Regions from separate parts of the Gardnerella sp. KA00288 genome, predicted to be linked through region 1. Evidence: riboswitches for the same ligand, from Rfam matches in the RefSeq annotation. Region 1 holds a riboswitch; each other region holds the start of a gene.
What was found. Region 1 has a riboswitch for thiamine pyrophosphate ahead of thiC (phosphomethylpyrimidine synthase ThiC). Riboswitches for the same ligand answer to the same signal wherever they lie in the genome.
Positions count from the first base shown of each region.

Region 2: another riboswitch for thiamine pyrophosphate. It lies ahead of thiM (hydroxyethylthiazole kinase); the one in region 1 lies ahead of thiC (phosphomethylpyrimidine synthase ThiC).
Region 3: another riboswitch for thiamine pyrophosphate. It lies ahead of HXT52_RS03190 (ABC transporter permease); the one in region 1 lies ahead of thiC (phosphomethylpyrimidine synthase ThiC).

Region 1 is NZ_CP058373.1:613,252-617,495, reverse strand. Features, by position in the region: gene HXT52_RS02275 (MetQ/NlpA family ABC transporter substrate-binding protein) at 1-416, shown strand, start outside; gene HXT52_RS02270 (methionine ABC transporter ATP-binding protein) at 571-1,371, shown strand; gene HXT52_RS02265 (methionine ABC transporter permease) at 1,373-2,053, shown strand; TPP riboswitch at 2,172-2,275, shown strand; gene thiC (phosphomethylpyrimidine synthase ThiC) at 2,273-4,244, shown strand, end outside.
Region 2 is NZ_CP058373.1:278,542-282,785, forward strand. Features, by position in the region: gene HXT52_RS01040 (PFL family protein) at 1-867, shown strand, start outside; gene thiM (hydroxyethylthiazole kinase) at 904-2,370, opposite strand; TPP riboswitch at 2,483-2,592, opposite strand; gene HXT52_RS01050 (hypothetical protein) at 2,903-3,715, shown strand; gene HXT52_RS01055 (PD-(D/E)XK nuclease family protein) at 3,761-4,244, shown strand, end outside.
Region 3 is NZ_CP058373.1:845,237-849,480, forward strand. Features, by position in the region: gene eno (phosphopyruvate hydratase) at 1-1,266, opposite strand, end outside; TPP riboswitch at 1,414-1,530, shown strand; gene HXT52_RS03190 (ABC transporter permease) at 1,520-2,341, shown strand; gene HXT52_RS03195 (ABC transporter substrate-binding protein) at 2,398-3,402, shown strand; gene HXT52_RS03200 (ABC transporter ATP-binding protein) at 3,430-4,244, shown strand, end outside.

The DNA of each region.
Region 1 (4,244 bases):
CAAACGATCCTTCTAATGAGGCCCGCGCACTTCTGCTTCTTCAGGATGCCGGCTTGCTTAAGTTGAAGAATCCAAAGGATGTAAAATCAACAGTTAACGACATTACGAGCAATCCTAAGAATTTGAAGTTCAAAGAGCTTGACCCGTCTGCAGTTCCAACAGCTATTAAGGATGTTGATCTTGCTGCAATGAACGGAAACTACGCTATTCAGGCTGGTTTTAACCCAACTAAGGATCCTCTTACTTCCGAAAAAGTTGGTGGCATTGCCGCTAAAACTTACGAAAACATTATTGTTGTAAAGAAGGGTTCGCAAAAGCTGGCTAAGATTAAAGCCTTGATTAAAGCTTTGAAAACAAGTGCAGTTCGCGATTATATTACCAAGAATTATAAGGGCGCTGTGCTTCCAGTTTTCTAAAGAATAACAAGTAGCCACATACTGCCGCAAGGTGTGTGCTTTGCGGCAGTATTTTTAGTATTTTTTAGTTTGTAATATACGTAGGGTAGATATTTTAGTTAAGTATTGAACTTACCTAAAGTATTTAAGAACAATAAGCTGTTAGGGAATAAGCATGATTCAGATTGAACATCTTCATAAAAGCTACGGAAAAGGTAGTGAAGCACATGAAGCATTGCACGATATTAATCTCACCATTGAATCTGGCGAAGTATTCGGAATACTTGGCTCTTCTGGTGCCGGTAAATCTTCATTAGTGCGCTGCATGAATCTGCTTGAGAGGCCAACTTCCGGAAAAGTTATAATTGACGGCAACGATATTAGCGAAGTAAAAGATAAAGAGCTTGCTAAAGTTCGCGCGAATATTGGAATGATTTTCCAAAACTTTAGTCTTTTCCAGCAGCGAACAGTATTGCGAAACGTAACTTTTCCGCTTGAACTAAATCACACTCCAAAAAAAGAACGTGAAGAGCGCGCACACTATTTGCTCGACTTGGTTGGCTTGCAAAATCTTGCAGACCGCTACCCTAGCCAGCTTTCCGGCGGGCAACAGCAGCGCGTAGCAATCGCTCGAGCCTTGGCAAATAATCCTTCGATTATGCTTTGCGACGAAGCTACAAGCGCACTCGACTCCACAACTACTGCGCAAATCCTTGATTTATTGCGCCGAATTAACCGCGAGCTTAACGTAACACTCGTTATTATTACGCACTCGTTGGCAGTTGCTAGAAATATTTGCGACCGTGTGGCAATGATTGACGGCGGAAATATTGTGGAATTAGGAGACACTGCAGAGCTTTTTGCAAATCCACAAAGCGATATTTTGCGCACGCTTATTGCAGACGACAAAGTAGAAAATCATAGAAATAAGAAGAGTTTTACCGAAAACTACACACTTGCAAGCGAGGTGAAGTAAAATGCTTGAAACTGTTACACAATTTATTGACAACTACGGCGATTTACTAATTGAAGGCGTGCAAGATACTTTAGTAATGACTTCTGTTGCAACACTTTTAGCTTATGCAATTGGTCTTCCAATTGGTGTGCTGCTTATTATTTCGGACAAAAAAGGCATTTGCCCAAACGCAACTTTAAGCGCTGTTATTGGCTGGATAGTTAATATTGTGCGCTCAGTGCCGTTTATTATTCTTCTTGTTGCTTTAATTCCGTTCACTCGCCTACTTGTTGGCACATCTCTTGGCGTTCCAGGCGCTATTGTGCCGCTTGTTATTACAGCAGCTCCGTTTGTGGCGCGAATTGTTGAACAGTCTTTGGCAGAAGTTGACGGAAGCTTAATTGAGGCTGCACAAAGCTTTGGAGCAAGCAAGCTTCAAATTGTGTGCAAAGTGCTGCTTTGGGAAGCTTTGCCTTCGCTTATTCGCGGCGCTGCTCTTACATTCATAACGCTTTTTGGTTTTAGCGCAATGGCTGGAACAGTTGGAGCTGGCGGACTTGGAGATATTGCAATACGCTACGGCTACCAGCGCTACCAGTACGATGTTATGACGGTTGCCGTGGTTCTTTGCATTATTCTTGTACAGATTGTGCAAAGCTTGGGAGATTTTATTTCACGCACTATAAATCACCACGAGCGCTAAAAATTTAAAACTCTAACTTTTAAAACTAAGGCATGTTGTGAAAACTTTACAAGAACGAAGTCTTCGCAACATGCCTTTACTAAAAAGTGCATGTAATCGTGTAAAATGGCTGATAATTCGACATTTGCAGGGGTGCTTTCTTTTAGAAGGCTGAGATAGGCAAAACCTAACCCTTCGAACCTGTTTAGTTAATACAACGTAGGGAGCAACGATTTTAGTATGACCTCGAATTATCCATACGCATCAATGCGTGATCAGTTCAATCTCACCGCCTGCTTTATTGCAGACCCAAAAGCTTGTAATAATCGTCCGCTTACCGATATTGTTGATGATGCTTTGCGCGCAGGAGCAACGTTGATTCGTTTGCATGCAAACGATGAGAGCGCAAAAGAAATCACAACTATTGCTCGAGATATTGCGCAAATTATTGAAGACAATAACAAGTGCGATTCAGTAACTTTTGTTATTGACGAGCGAGTTGATGTTGCTTGGCAGGCTAGAAATCAAAGCATTAAAGTTGACGGCGTTCACTTAGCTCAAAGCGACATGGAACCTCGAGAAGCGCGCGCTTTGCTTGGCGAAGATGCTGTTATTGGTTTAACAGTTGAAACAGAAAGCTTAGTTAAGGTTATTAACGAGCTTCCAGACGGTTGCATTGACTACATTTGCGTAACAGCAATGCGAAACCCAGAAGAAGGGCAAGAAAACTCTACTGCCTCTTACGAATTGGAAGCAAATCACACAACGTTGGACGAAGCAAAAATCAATACGATTTGCTCCGCAAGCGACTTCCCTGTTCTTGTTGGCGGAAAAACTCAGCTTGAAGACGTATCTATGATTGCTCGCACAAAAGCTGCAGGCTTCTTCGTTACAGAACCGATTTATGCTTCACAAACTCCAGAATCAACAATGCATGATTTTGTTGAAAGCTGGAAGTCTGTTCGCCAAGAAAGCAAGCACGGCTATGCTAAGCGCGTAATTTCTGCAGAAAATAAGGAAGAAAAGTCTGCAGAAAAAGATGAAAAGAAGCCAACTTTTATTAACGCTAAAGAAGCAAAAGAAGCAGCAAAGTTAGCTAAGCAGCAGCGCGTAGATATTGCTTCACGCGGATGCACTCAGCGAGACAAGGCTCATATTCGCAAAACTACTCCAGTTCATTTTGAATACGAGTACGGTTCTTACGATTTGGAAGTTCCATACACTGAGATTAAGCTTTCGGACACTCCTGGCGTTGGCCCTAACCCGCCTTTTAAGGACTACAATACTGAAGGTCCAAAGTGCGATCCTAAAGAGGGCTTGGCTCCACTTCGCCTTGACTGGATTCGTGACCGCGGTGACGTTGTGGAATATGAGGGTCGCAGGCGCAATCTTCAAGACGACGGAAAGCGCGCAATTAAGCGAGGCAAAGCTTCTAAGGAATGGCGCGGACGCACGCATAAGCCAATGAAGGGCGCGGATCATCCGATTACGCAAATGTGGTATGCGCGTCACGGAATTGTAACCCCAGAAATGCAGTATGTTGCAACTCGCGAAAATTGCGACGTAGAGCTTGTTCGCTCCGAACTTGCAGCAGGACGCGCTGTAATTCCTTGCAATATTAACCACCCTGAGGCAGAGCCTATGATTATTGGCTCGCGCTTCTTAACTAAGCTCAACGCAAACATGGGCAATTCTGCCGTAACTTCTTCGATTGACGAAGAAGTTGAAAAGCTTACGTGGGCAACGAAGTGGGGTGCGGATACCGTTATGGATCTTTCTACCGGTAACGATATTCACACAACGCGCGAATGGATTTTGCGCAACTCCCCTGTGCCAATCGGAACCGTGCCAATGTACCAGGCTTTGGAAAAGGTTGAGGATGATGCTTCTAAGCTCAGCTGGGAGCTTTTCCGAGACACGGTTATTGAACAGTGCGAGCAGGGCGTTGACTACATGACTATTCACGCCGGCGTGCTTCTTCGTTACGTGCCGCTTACCGCAAACCGCGTAACCGGTATTGTGTCTCGCGGCGGCTCGATTATGGCTGAATGGTGCTTGCAGCATCATCAAGAAAGCTTCCTTTACACGCATTTTGAAGAATTGTGTGAGATTTTTGCAAAGTACGATGTTGCGTTCTCTTTGGGCGACGGTTTGCGTCCAGGTAGCTTGGCTGACGCTAACGATGCGGCTCAGCTTTCCGAGCTTATGACGC
Region 2 (4,244 bases), 330 kb from region 1:
CTTGGGCGCACGATTAAAAAGATTGCAGAGGCGACTGCTAGCAAAGATTCTTACGGCTGTGTTAAATTCGTGGCTTTTTGCAACGCTCCTGACGATAATCCGTTCATGGCAGGCGGCTTCCACGGAGTTACTGAAGGCGATGCTGTGATTAACGTTGGTGTTTCCGGGCCTGGTGTAGTATCTAGCGCACTCGACGCGGCTAAAGGCAAAGATTTTGCTTTTCTATGTGAAACTATTAAGCGCACTGCTTTTAAGATTACGCGAGTGGGGCAGTTGGTTGCACAAGAGGCTTCTCGTAGGCTTGGAGTGCCGTTTGGAATTATTGATTTGTCGCTTGCACCAACGCCTGCAGTTGGAGATTCCGTTGGCGAAGTGCTTGAAAAGATTGGTTTAGATCAGGTTGGAGCTCCTGGCACAACTGCTGCGCTTGCAATGCTGAACGATCAGGTTAAGAAGGGCGGAATTATGGCCAGCAGCTATGTTGGCGGTCTTTCCGGAGCGTTCATACCTGTTTCGGAAGATGCGAACATGATTGCTGCAGCAAAGTCTGGTTGTTTGACGATTGAAAAGCTTGAGGCAATGACGTGCGTATGCTCTGTGGGCCTCGATATGATTGCTATTCCGGGAGAAACGTCCGCAGCTACTATTTCTGGAATGATTGCTGACGAATCCGCAATCGGAATGATTAATCAGAAAACTACGGCAGTGCGCATTATTCCTGTGATTGGAAAGGGCGTTGGCGAGATGGCTAACTTCGGCGGTTTAATGGGATATGCGCCTATTATTCCGGTGAACCAGACCAGTTGCGAAGCTTTCGTAACGCGAGGCGGGCGTATTCCGGCCCCAGTGCACAGCTTTAAGAATTAGTGATTACTCAGTAATCACTGAGTAATCACTAAGTAATTATTTAGTAATCACGCTTTTAAGCTCGCGCGCTACTTTTCCAGCATCCTCAGCGCACATAAGCGCCGATACAGTGCAAACTCCGTCAAGCTCAAGATCGCGAATAGGGAATACCGTATTCTCATGGATTCCGCCAATTGCCAATGTTTTTACGCCCATAGAGTGTGCAACTTTCGCAACTTCGTTCACGCCTTCAACTCCAAGAGGCGGCACGTCGTGAGCCTTAGTATGCGTTTCAAAAGCGGCACCTATGCCAATCACATCCGGCAGTGGAACGTCGTTTTCTTTGCACTCTAGGTAAGCTTTCTCCATCAAGTCAGGCCGCGCGCAAGAAAGACCAACCATCCACTCAGCCGGCATCGCCTTTCGCGCCTCAACAAACGGAGTATCTTTTTGCCCAACGTGCAAGTTGAAACCAAGCTGAGCCGCGCAATCAACATGATCGTCTATGAACACAGGCACGTCGCCGTGGCCGGAATCAATAAGCGCATGACGCAACTTTTTCGCCTTTGCTGAAATCTCATCATCGTCGGAATACTTATCGCGCAATTGCACAACTGTAACTCCGCCTTCAACCGACTCCACAGCCACTTCTTCTTCTGGACGATTTCCCATGCGTGGATCTGTTACCAAATACAGTGTCCAATCCACAGGCTCAACAGTGAACTCAATATTTGTCAAACTAAACATGTCGTTTACGCTAAGAGTGGAAAGCGCGTCCATCCACAGCGTGCGGAAAGTTCCTGGAGCTGTGGTTTGGCGAGCTGCCCAAGTTCCGGCGGCGGCTGCATGCACGTGCGCTGCAACGGTTGCTGCGAGCGGACGTTCTGGGTTTGCGCCAACGTATGCTGCAACTATCGCGCCTAGAGCGCAACCGGTTCCAACTACTTTGGTCATAGCTTTGTGACCGCCTGTTACGCGAGCTAAACATCCGTGGCCGTAAATCGCATCTTTTTCGCCGGAAATAGCCACTACTGAGCCATACTTTTTTGCTAGTTCGCGCGCGGCTTGAAGAGCATCGTTTACGCTATCGTGAGAATCTACGCCTTTTCCGTTGCTTTCTTTGCCGGCAAGAGCCATGATTTCGGAGGCGTTTGCGCGAATTACAGTAGGGTGGTGCTTAATAATTTCGTGTATAAAGCGAGTGCGTGGAGCAAGTGCCGGCACGCCAATTCCAACCGGGTCAAGAACCCATGGGGTATCTGCTTTTTCGCATCCCTCAACGGCTGCGCGCATGTACTCTGAAGTTTCAGGCTGATGGAACGTGCCTACGTTTATTAGCACGCCGGAGGCGATTTGTGCGAGTGCGTGCGCTTCTTCCGGATCTGTGACCATAATTGGCGAGGCGCCTGCTGCAAGCAGTGCGTTTGCGGTTATGTCTTGTACGATTACGTTCGTTATGCAGTGTGTAAGAGGCTGCTGTGCGCGTACGCGTTCGATGCATTGGCGAACGTCGTTAAGGAACATTCGACGTCGCGCACGCACGGAAAATAGTGTGTCTACTTTTGTTGCTGTTGCGACTGACTCAGTAGTAGATGCGTAAGTTTTTTGCGAGCTGTTGTTTGCTTCTGCAGCGTTATCTATTGTCATAATGTTTCCCTTCGCTAGCACTATCTAGATCAGGTCCTACGGATGTAATCTCAGCGCCGCCCGCGATTTTGCGGCGATTGCGCACTCCGAACCATCCTTCGACTATATCTTTTGTTCGTGACTTACTTGCTTTTGCTGGTTACGTGCGTGCTAGGTTCTAAGCTCGTGCTCCAAACGTGCGCGACTTTTCGCGTGTTTGGAGAGTTTGGCGTGGCGTTTTGCTCCAAATGTGGGGAACTTTTCTCGCGTTTGGAGCGTCGCCGCGCGCTTTGCACGTATCTACAAAAATCTCGCCGTATTTTTGCAACTTTTTCTACAGATTTTCGCTTTCCGGTAGTGTAAACATAAATATGGTAAGTAAGTAGGCTATAAATTACCTAATCGACATACGTTACGAAAGCGAGTCAACATGGCAAACAACTCCATTCTAGAGCAACAAACCACAGCTGCTGCCAATCCTCTCGATGTGCGTGAATACGCCACGCGCACTGCAATTCGAGCAATCGCAATAATCGCGTCCGTTTACGGAATGGCAGCTTCGTGGCAAGGTCTTATGACTTTTACTTACTTTACAAATCTTTCTAATCTTATGATTTGTGTAGCTTTGGCTGGTTCTCTTGTACTAGACACTACCTCTTTTATGCGCGCTCGCAATTCTGTAGATTCAGCTGCGCAGCCAGATTCTGCAGAATCTTTCGCATGGTTCGACTCAAAATCCAACGCTTGGTACATTTTTAAATTCATGATGACAATCGCCATTGCAGTAACATTTACGCTTTATCTTTGCTTCTTAGCTCCTACGAATAAGCTAGGTTTTGTTGGTGCGTATATGAGCAACGGTTGTAGTAGTCTTTGCGTTCACGCAATCGCACCGCTTCTTGCAATCGTAGATTTTATACTTTTTGACTATCGCTTCCGTTCAACCAGCGCACACATTTATTTTGCTACTATTCCGCCTTTAGCTTATGTTGCTTATGCTGCAATGCTTAGCGAGTTTGCGGGTGTTCGTTGGGGTGTTCACGCAATGCGTGCGCCTTACAATTTCCTTAATTATGGTGCTCCTGCAGGCTGGTTTGGTTTTGCTCCTCAGACTTTTAACGCCACTACTTTAGGCGTTGGAGTTGCTTATTTGCTTGTTGTGTTTACGCTTATTTTTATTGGTGTTGGCCGTGTATTTCTTGCGTTGAAAGATGCGCGCGCTCGAGCTGTTTTGCAAAATTAGTTAAAACTTGCGCACCACTATTGCCCAATTGGTAGAATTGAGTGTATGTGTGAGGATTCTGCATTACAAGCGCTATTTGATGGCACGTTACGCAATTGTGCTGGGAATTTGACCAGTACGCTGCTAGTTTATGGCGCTCCAAATACTGGAAAAACGCAGTTTGCTGTGCGTGCAACAATTGCGGGATACCAGCGCTGGCCTCATAGCATAACAGCAATGGCAGTGCAAAACAGAAATTTGGCTGCAAGTATTGACAATATTATTATTCGTTCTATTGGAGTAAGTGAGCAGTCGCGTCCGGTTGGAACGTTGGAATCGCTTGCTTTTCGTATTATTTCAGCCAATTGTAAGTTGCAGCATAAGCCTAATCCTAAGCTTCTTAATGGCGCTGAGCAGGATGCTCTTCTTCGCAAAGTTGTGCGCGAGCATATTGAGCATGTTTTTAGGGGAGACAATGGTGATTGCGATGTTTGCCAGCTTTTTCAGGATTATTTTGGGACTCCGCTTTGGGTTTCGCCTTTAACTGGCG
Region 3 (4,244 bases), 230 kb from region 1:
TGCACTGTAACCAGCGTACTGAGCGGTAGAACCAAGCTCTTCCTCAATCTCAAGCAAGCGGTTGTACTTAGCAATACGCTCGCCACGAGCAGGAGCACCAGTCTTAATCTGGCCGGTGTTCTTAGCAACGGCAAGATCAGAAATTGTGGTGTCTGGGGTTTCACCAGAACGGTGAGAAACCATAGAGGTGAAGCCATTCTTGGTTGCAAGTTCAATAGCGTCGAGGGTTTCGGTGACGGAACCAATCTGGTTCAACTTCACGAGCAAGGAGTTAGCTGCACCAAGCTCAATACCCTTAGCCAAACGCTTTGGATTGGTGACGAGCAAATCATCGCCAACGAACTGCAAACGATCACCAAGACGCTTGGTGATTTCTGCCCAATCATCCCAGCCTTCTTCCTGGAATGGATCTTCAATGGAAACGATTGGATACTCGTTGATGAGCTTCTCGTAGTAATCAAGCATGTAAGCAGATTCGCGCTCTTCGCCATCGAAACGATACTTACCAGTTTCCTTGTTGTAGAACTCAGAAGAAGCAACGTCAAGAGAAATACCAATCTGCTTGCCTGGCTCGTAGCCTGCGGCTGCGATTGCATCCATGATGTACTTCAAGGAATCCTCATTGGACTTCATCTTTGGAGCGAAGCCGCCTTCGTCGCCAAGACCAGTAGCCAAGCCTTCCTTCTTCAAAACATTCTTCAAGGTGTGATAAACCTCAACGCCAGCGCGCAAAGCATCGCTGTAGGTTGCGAAACCGTATGGAGAAATCATGTATTCCTGAATATCGGTTGCGAAATCAGCGTGAGCACCACCGTTCATGATGTTCATGTTTGGAACTGGAAGAATGTGGCCATTGGTGCCGCCAATGTAGCGGTACAACGGAAGCTGAGCAGACTCAGCAGCAGCGTAGAGAGCAGCGAGGGAAACGCCGAGAATTGCGTTAGCACCAAGCTTGCCCTTGTTTGGCGTGCCATCAAGCTCAATCATTGTTTCGTCAAGAGCGCGCTGATCGGTGGCATCCATGCCGATAACCTTAGGAGCGATTACTTCGTTGACAGCCTTAACAGCTTCCAACGTGCCCTTGCCCTGATAACGGGACTTGTCGCCATCGCGACGCTCCCAAGCTTCTGCCTCACCAGTAGAAGCACCAGAAGGCACTAAACCAATACCCTGAGCGCCATCTTCGGTCTCCAAATAAACCTGAACAGTAGGATTTCCACGAGAATCCAAAATTTCGCGTGCATATACGCTTTCAATAGCTGCCACAACTACTCCTTTATACTATGGGTTGTGATGACTCTTTTAAGATTAGTGCGTTTTATGGACGTTATATTGTATTTGCAAGTGTTTATGCCGAGAACGTTCACGTGTCGCGAATTTGTACGTTTTGTCCATGCCTGTGCGCCATAATAGCGAACTGACACGGGGTGCAACCTTACGCATTCATATGATTTTGCGGATATTGCTGAGAACATACCCGTCGAACCTGATATAGCTAGTACTATCGAAGGGATGTCGGATGAATATCCACTTTCGCGAGCGCAAAACTGAATGTATTGCAAACAGCAAGCAAGCGAATAAGAAAGCAAATAAGTCGTTAAAATCTTTTAGCGCTTGGCTTTCTACAATAGTTATAGTTTTTTGCTGGTTTATTATTACGCTCGGTCCTGTTGAAAACCGCGCTCTGCCTTCACCGTTCGAAGTTATTAAAGCTTTCGTAGATTTACACAATGAGGGAATACTGTGGCCGTCTCTTGCAATAAGCATTTTTAGGGTTGTTGCAGGTCTTCTTTTGGGTATTGCGTTTGCACTTCCTGCCGGAATTCTTTCTGGAGGAAGCGCAATAGGTGAAACAATAATAAACAAGCCTAGCCACATGATACGTTCAATACCGTTCCCTGCTCTAGCTCCTCTTCTTATTATTTTTCTTGGCGTTGATGAGCTTATGAAGATTATGCTTATTGCAGTGGGCGTTTTTGGCCCTATGTATGTAAATATTCGCGATGGTGTTCGTAATATTGACCCTCGCCTTATTGAACTAGCTAAGGCTTATCATATTAAAAAATCTACTATTTTCACCACTATTTTTATGCGCGGAACTCTTGCTAATTTTATGACTGGATTGCGTTTTTCTATTTCCGTCGCATGGGTTGCACTAGTTACTTGCGAAACAGTTAATTCTTCTATTGGAATCGGCTATATTCTTTCGAGAGCGCAACAATTCTTTAGGCCGGATCAGATGATGGCTTGCATAATTATGTACGCAATTGCAGGTCTTGGATCCGAAATTACGGCAAATATTTTCGAATACTTACTCATGCCAGAACGAAGAATTTCCTAAAAATAAACACAATAAACAATAAACACAAGATAATAAACACAAAAAAGGAGCCAACTATGGTTAATTTCAAATTAAAAAGCGCAAGCAAGCGTGCTATTTGCGCATTGTGTGCTCTTTGCACAGCAGTTGCACTAGCTTCATGCGGAAGCGCTCAGAAATCTTCAAGCAACGCGTCTTCAGCAAAAGAAGATACTGGCACTATGCGCGTTGCTTATCTTTCTACAGCAAACTATTTAACTACATTGAAGAACGAAAAGTTCTTGCAGGAAGAGTTTGGAAAGTCTAAAGTCACTTACACTGGTCCTTACACTCCAGTTGATGGACTTACTGCAGTAATGAGCGGTAGCGCAGACGCAACAACTACAGGAACTGGCCGTTTTATTGATCTTATTGCCGAAGGTCAGCCTTGGGTTGCTTTTGCTCTCGAATACTACAATGGTGATTCTCAGGGAATTGTAGCATCTGCAAAAAGCGGCGTAAAAACCTTAAAAGACTTGTATGGAAAGAAAGTTGCTATTATTCACAATGGCGACACCGGCGACTACATGCTTCATCGCGCTTTCGATAAAAGCGGTTTAGACGTTTCTAAAGTTCACAAAGTTGAAATGAGCCCTAAAAACTTCCAGGCTGCTTTCTCTTCTGGACAGATTGACGCAATTTCTTCGTTCGACCAGAATCTTGCAGCAGCTATGACAACTCCTGGTTCTAAGTTGCTTGTAAACGCTAAGAAGTACGGCAATATGAACGTTACTATTCATATTGTTTCTAGAAGCTTTGCTAAGAAACATCCTGAACTTGTGAAGAAAATGTATAAGGCTCTTGTGCGCGAAGCAAAGAAGTCTCACAAGGAAAAGAATGTTATTGGCAACGCTTATAAGCAGCTTGGTGCGTCTGACACGATTATTAAGCAGATTGAAAAGTTTGATAATCCAACAATTAGACCAATCGACGCTAAAGGCTTGGAAATGATGAAAGTTCAAGCCAAGGAATACGTTAAGTACGGTTTGATTAAGCAGGCTCCAAAGAATTTGGATGATTCTGTAATGGACTGCAGCAAGTAAACGTTATTACCTAACTAAAATACGACTATGTTTAAGAGCATTTTTCATAAGCGTCACGATGCTGAAGTTTTGGAAGAATCTACTTACGAATCGAATATTAACGATAGTGATTACTGCGTTAGTATGGAGAATCTTGGTATTTCTTTCGCATCTTCAGAAAGTAAAAATACAGAAGATAATTCTGCAACTAATTCTTCTTTCGTATTGAAAAACATTACGATGAGAATTAAAAAAGGCGAATTTGTGTCGCTTATTGGTAGATCCGGTTGCGGAAAGACGACGCTTTTGAAAATAATTTCAGGACTTCTTACTCCTACTGAAGGCAGCATTTACGCCACAAGTCGTCAGGCTATTGGTTTTCAGGACGCCAGATTAATACCTTGGCTTTCTGTGAGCAAAAATGTTGTTTTTGGTATGGAAGCAAGTAAGCAAGAGCTTAAGGATATTGCGCATTTAGCGCTTTGCCAAATGCAGCTTGAAGACTACGATAACAAGTGGCCATCTCAGCTTTCTGGCGGCCAGCAGCAGCGCGTATCTTTAGCAAGAGCTTTAGTTAGAAATCCTGAATTATTGTTGCTTGACGAGCCTTTTGGTGCTTTGGATGCTCTTACTAGATTCGATATGCAAGATTTGCTTAATAAGCTTCAATCTGAATACGGCTGGAGCACGCTTATGGTTACGCACGATATTGCGGAAGCTGTGAGACTTTCTGACCGAATTCTTATGATTAAAAATGGTGAGATTTATAAGCAATGGCATATTAATCGCGAGAATCTTGACGCTCAAAATCGTCCATTAAATCATAGTGAAATAGAAGATGAGCTTAGAGAAGCGTTACAATA